2 regions of the Litchfieldia luteola genome follow, and region 1 is predicted to be linked to the other one. Evidence: riboswitches for the same ligand, from Rfam matches in the RefSeq annotation. Region 1 holds a riboswitch; the other holds the start of a gene.
What was found. A riboswitch is a leader RNA that binds a small molecule or an ion and turns the genes downstream of it on or off. The one in region 1 is predicted to bind cyclic di-GMP.
Positions count from the first base shown of each region.

Region 1 (3,211 bases):
CTTATCTCAAGGCTAACATCAATCAGTCTTGTTGCTGGTTTTATTGGTGCAGGAGTAATCACTGATTTTCTCGGTTATAAAGTAACTTTAATGATTGATGCACTAACTTATCTGTTATCAGCTGCTGTTCTCTTAAAGGTAAAATGGGAGTCCAGTACTCCTAAACAAGTTGCTGCTTTGGCTAGTGGTTTCAAACAAAAGTTAAAAAGCGTAGGAAATGATTTGAAAGAAGTTTATTCCTATATAATGGTTGCTCCAATGCTACTCATGGTTAATCTTGTTTTCTTAATTGGTGCTTTTGCTGGTAGCTCACACAACCTTGGCATTCCATTACTTGCCGAAGATATAGATCCTTCTCGTCAAGGTTTCTACTATGGGATGATCTGGGGAATATGGGGAATTGGTTCAGTTGCTGCCACAATGATTATCCCAAGGATAAAGTGGCTACAGAGTGACCGCATATTTTATAGTTGTTTCATATCAGCTATCCTAATGTCCACCGGATTCATTGTCTTTTTGTCAAACCTTAATCTATGGATTATCTTTCCGTTTGCTTTCTTTACCGGAGTGTTCGATGCTACATTTACAACGCTCCACTCAACCATCTTACAGAAAACAGATAACCATATACGAGGGCGAATCTTCGGAGTTGGCATGCTATTAAAATCATTAGGTTTTGCTTTAGGATTTGTTGTAGCACCAATTTTACTAGAAGCTCTTACTCTACCAAAAATGGTTTGGATATTACACGGGACATTAATCACTTCGACTATCGTTATTGCCTTAGTTGCATTAAATCTAAATACAAAAGCTAAGTCCCTACCACCAGTTAAACCTAGCGTATAAAATATCTCATTTTTCAACATATTTCGTCATATCCTTTATTGCCTTAAAAAGAATATCGCTATATAATTAATCTATTACTAATTAACTATAGCTAAATTCCTAAAGTTAAAGGCAAACCCGTCGAAAGTCGGGGACGCAAAGCCACGGATCTTCAGCATAATGCTATGATGGCCGGGTTGTCAGATGGGATGTTGAAAACTCTTTTCTGCTTTGCGTAAATTTGCTTCAAACTATTTACGTCAAAGAGGAAAGAGTTTTTTTTGAAAAAGTTTTATACATAGGAGGTACACAAATGTTTAAAAAGAGACCAAGCCTTTTAAAGTTTAGTAACCTTAAAATAGGCTGGAAATTTGGAATAGCACTAGGTTTATCAATTGCATTATTCTGTGCTTCAGCTGTCATTATTTTTTTCCAGATACAAGGAGTAAAAACTGAACTAACTTCACTAGAAAAAAAGAGTAATAACTCAATCATTATTACAGAAATTGCTTCCTTAATTCGATCAAAAGATGCTCGTATTGCAGATTATATAAGTAGTCCTAAGGAGGCATATATCAAGGAATATAATGAAATTGATGAATCTCTTACATTGTTTCTAGTTGAATTAAAGCCACAATTAACTTCAAATGAAGAGATTGTCATATTAGGTGAGATTGACAAAGCTGATGAAGAAATAAATACGCTCTTTTTAAATTCTATCGGTCCAGCAATTAAAAGTGGGGACCAATCTGTAGCATTGTTAAGCCGTGGAAAAACACAAATACTTCGCAGTGGAGTTGTAAAAAAACTAGAAGAGTTACGTAGTATCTTGGATAACCAACGTGATACAGCTATGAAACAAGTTTCAATGAGCTTAAACAGTGCAATTACAAATCTACTAATCGCAATAGCTCTATCTACAGTGCTAGGTATTCTAATAGTTTATTTAATCAACCGTATCGTTCATAAAAACTTAAACAATGTCATAAAAATGGCCAAGGAAATCTCTGAAGGTAACCTAACAATTGATGAAAATAGCTATACAGGTAAGGATGAAATCGGCCAACTTAGTTCAGCCATGAATGTTATGTTAATTAGCTTACGAGACATGGTAACAAAAATCTCCAACGTATCTGAAACAGTAACGAGTCAAAGTGAAGAATTGACACAATCAGCAAATGAAGTAAAAGAAGGCAGTAGACAGGTTGCTGCTACAATGCAAGAGCTTTCTGCTGGTTCTGAATCTCAAGCCAATGATTCATCTGAACTATCAGAAGCCATGTCTACCTTTATTGATAAAATCCAAGGCGCGAATACGAACGGTCAACTGATTCATGATTCGTCAAACTATGTCTTAAAGCTTACTAAAGATGGCAGTCAGTTAATGGATTCATCTGTCAAACAAATGAATTCCATTGATGAAATCTTTAATGTTGCAGTAGACAAAGTAAAAGGACTTGATAAACACTCTAAAGAGATCTCAACTCTTGTTGGTGTAATTAAAGCAATCGCTGACCAAACAAACCTTCTTGCGTTAAACGCTGCCATCGAAGCAGCAAGAGCTGGCGAACATGGTAAAGGCTTCGCAGTAGTAGCTGATGAAGTTCGTAAATTAGCTGAACAGGTTTCAGTTTCAGTTTCTGATATCACTGGAATTGTTGCAGGTATTCAAAAAGAATCTGGTGAAGTTGTAACTTCACTTGAAGAAGGCTATCACCAAGTTGAAAAAGGCTCAGAACAAATTCAAACTACAGGTAAAACATTCGAGACTATTAATCAATCCGTACTAGAGATGGTTACTAGAATTCAAGATGTATCCAACAATTTAAAAGAAATTGTGAGTAGCAGTGAACTTATGAGTCAATCTATAGTAAACATTGCATCAGTTTCTGAAGAATCAGCAGCAGGAATTGAACAAACCTCTGCCTCTATTCAACAAACGACCAGTTCAATGGAGGAAATTGCAGGAAGTGCAAATCAGTTATCAGTGCTTGCCGAAGAGCTTAATGGTCAGGTTCGTAGGTTTAAACTTTCATAACCGTTCATCTTAAAGAGCATCCATTATGGTGCTCTTTTTAATTTGCTTCTCTATGTCTACCTCTTCTCCTTGGGACATCTACAGATAAGATATTTCCGATTAAGAAGGTTCTTCTCTTTTTACGTAAGTAACAATAAGCAATCAATGTATTTTCCTTAATCTCCATTACTCTAATTAAACGCCCCGATACAACACCACCCTTTGATATATAAATAATTTCAATGGTTGACTGTTCATGGAATGCTCTTTTTAAAATCCCCATCATCGCAACATCACTCCTTTGTTACGATTATTATATACCAAACAAGTGTTCTGTACCTATATTTTTTTGGAAATAAAAAAGAGTAA
Region 1 is NZ_JAGGKM010000001.1:709,090-712,300, reverse strand. Features, by position in the region: gene J2Z26_RS03675 (MFS transporter) at 1-846, shown strand, start outside; cyclic di-GMP riboswitch class I at 947-1,030, shown strand; gene J2Z26_RS03670 (methyl-accepting chemotaxis protein) at 1,139-2,863, shown strand; gene J2Z26_RS03665 (hypothetical protein) at 2,901-3,128, opposite strand.

Region 2 (3,211 bases), on a different contig from region 1:
TCAGAAGGAGATGAGCAGCGTGCAGCAACAGGAAATTCATAAGTTTTTAGAACGGTATTTTACCGCAAACGAATGTGAAATTCTTGAACGACATGAAGCTTTTATGAATGTGCAACTAACAGTTGAACTTGATAAGCAACTAATGAACCGCCCTTTTTACTGGCATTACCTTGAAAAAACAAACGGAGTTCCTAATCCAATGCAGTTAACCGTAATTACAGATCAAAAGCGTGCACCTGATGACTTGAAGGGTGATGTCGTTCACTTCGGGGCTCCGAGACTTCATCAAATTTTTGAATCGACTAGGTCACTTGGAGGATACATCCGCTTATACCAGGATGTTTCGGTGCAAACTCCGGGTAATGTCCCGCTTCACCCCTGGTTAGGTTTAAACGTTAAAGTGTCCTATCAATGTGATAAGAAGAAGGATTTACTTCTGTCACTCGGATTGCATTTAATTAGTGGGTCAATTATTGAAAACTTTCAAGAGACAATGGGTAGTATCTCACTAAAAGCCAAAATTCCAGACTATTGCTTTACGATGTCACCGTTGATAAAACCACAAAGTGGCTTGAATAGAATAAAGCAGTATATTACAAACATGGTAGAAGCAGATGATCATACATGGGCTGATAGAGCTAGAAATCGATGGGATGAGGATTTAGCTCTCCTTAATCATTTTTATGAAGGCTTGGATGAAATGCCAGAGAGCTATGAGACTGAAAAAGAGGCTTTGAAAGAACAGTATGAGCCTAAGGTAAAAGTAGAGATAATTAATGGTGGGTTGTTTTATTTGCATCAGGATATGTTTAGGAATTAGAAGAGTATTTCTTTCGGGAGATGCTCTTTTTTGCTTGTCTCCCTTTTTTGTGGGTAGTGTTACAAACTTTCGTTCCCAAAATATCGACAAATCATTTGTATTTATTTGGAAAAACTACAAGAAATCTCCTAACAATAATTATCTTTCTGAAGTCTAGATTAGTTACAACTATTGAATATAGGTATATCGTCTTACACATTCGCTATAATTAAACATTTAACGACATTATTTTAGGTTTAAAACCTATTTCTTTTCTAGTTTTCTAAATTTTTTGATATCGACACACTTCAACAACATTGAAGAATACTTCCGATTATACTACATATTATTAATACTAAAGTCGTACATAAATATAACTAACATATGAACTCGTAATTATCACTATCAGATAAAGGCAAACCTATTGAAAGATAGGGACGCAAAGTCACAGATCTAAGGTTGTTCACTCAATGATGATGGCTGGACTGCCTGGAATACTAAAAAGTATTTTGGGAGGAATAATAGGTGAAGGATATTTCAAGTGAAACTGTAGGATTGGATCAAGATTGGGTAGACTTAATTTTAGAGGCAATGGAATTAGGTCTAAATGTCCAGGATATCAAATTATTTCTTGAAGGACAACAACAGGTAGGCTGATGATACGAAATTTTCACATTTTTTGATTTTATACGTTCTTCATATGAAACATTTCCTTCGTTATATGTTATAATATCATGAAGGAGGGTGGAATCTATTATGATTGGTCAACGTATAAAGGAATATCGTTTACAGAAACAAATGTCTTTATCTGTTTTAGCAGAAAATGCAGGTGTTGCAAAGTCGTACTTAAGCTCGATTGAACGCAATCTCCAATCAAATCCTTCCATTCAATTTCTGGAAAAAATATCTGCTGTTCTAGGAGTTTCAGTAAATACACTACTAGGTGAAGCTGATGAACAAAATCAACAGGAACTTGATTCTGAGTGGGCGAAATTAGTAAGAGAAGCAATGCAATCCGGTGTTTCGAAAAAGGATTTTAAAGAATTTCTTGAATTTAATAGATGGAAAATGAATAACAAATAAAATAGCGTTTCGGTGACCCGGAGTCATCAGGAACGCTTTTTATTTTGACATTATATGTATTTAGAAAATGTCGGTTGTTCAGTATAATTATCCTTTTGCATTTTAACAACACTTAGAATAGGTTTAGGTTCCATTGACTGCCTGGCTTTTATATGTGTTATGTCCTTTTGACAGATCGGACATAACCATTCTCCTGTATTACAGCTGCTAAAAGATGGCTTAAAACATCGATTACACACTTTCTTATACATCGTATATCCCTCCGTTTTTGTTTTACTCTATGAATATGCTAGTAAATAAAAGGTAAGAACCAATAACAGTGCACCATTATGACAAGTACGTAGCAAACTGTCGCGCCTTGGGTAAGTCTTTTGATCAAGCTTGAGAGTGGCATTTTTTTTGTGAATATCAATATATAGAGTAATAATGAAAGAACTATTTTAAGTGTTAAAAACAAACCAGGATCGTGTTGATACATTAGGTTCATGATTGGATTGCTTTCACTGATAATTGAAAATTGTAGCCCAATAAAAGTTAGAATTCCGTCGAGTAAATTTAATAGTGCTAAGGTGTGGAATAGTAAAAGCATCTAATCACCCCAATTATTTAAATAAAAAAGACCTTGATTCTGAATCTGTTCTCTCATTCAAGGTCAGTTAGTTGCGCTTAGTATCCAGTTTTCTTTTTCTAGGCAATAATAGTAAACTAGTACCTGACACCATCAATGCTAAGCCACCGAATAGATAGTTATAGATATTGGTAGATGTATCTGGAAGAATTTGTCCATCAACTGGCGCAGATACCAACTCCTCCTCAGTAATCGGTCGTGCTGGTTTCACTTCTTCCTCTAACGAAACCTCACCAGAATCACCTGGAACTTCTGGTTCAACAGGATCTGTGTGATTAACTGGATTCTCAGGGTCTGTTGGATTTTTTGAATCAGTCGGATCCTCTGGATCGGTTGGGTCCACTGGATTAGTCGGGTCCTCTGGATCGGTTGGATCTTCTGGATCAACAGGATCTTCGGGGTCCTCTGGATTCTGTTCTATTTTTGCTTTACCAGTGAACTTAACTTCAAATTTAAACCCCAAGCCCTGAAACTCATTTCCAAGATGGGAAGGAAACATAAATGTAAATTTCAAATCCTCTTGATAAGTAGACTTTAAATATCTTCCACTGATTTCATTGAACTCATGAAGCAACCCATCATACAATATTTCTTTAGAATCAGAAATTGTAAGTTTATATTCTTTGAATAGTGTTTCACTACCACTTTTAAAGTGTATTTTTGTATCATATCTAAAGTCTTTACTTCCTCTGTTTTGAATT
Region 2 is NZ_JAGGKM010000004.1:6,633-9,843, forward strand. Features, by position in the region: gene J2Z26_RS12020 (DEAD/DEAH box helicase) at 1-42, shown strand, start outside; gene J2Z26_RS12025 (YqhG family protein) at 20-820, shown strand; cyclic di-GMP riboswitch class I at 1,204-1,292, shown strand; gene J2Z26_RS12030 (anti-repressor SinI family protein) at 1,334-1,456, shown strand; gene J2Z26_RS12035 (helix-turn-helix domain-containing protein) at 1,556-1,882, shown strand; gene J2Z26_RS22495 (DUF5658 family protein) at 2,172-2,471, opposite strand; gene J2Z26_RS12040 (LPXTG cell wall anchor domain-containing protein) at 2,539-3,211, opposite strand, start outside.
Region 2: another riboswitch for cyclic di-GMP. It lies ahead of J2Z26_RS12030 (anti-repressor SinI family protein); the one in region 1 lies ahead of J2Z26_RS03670 (methyl-accepting chemotaxis protein).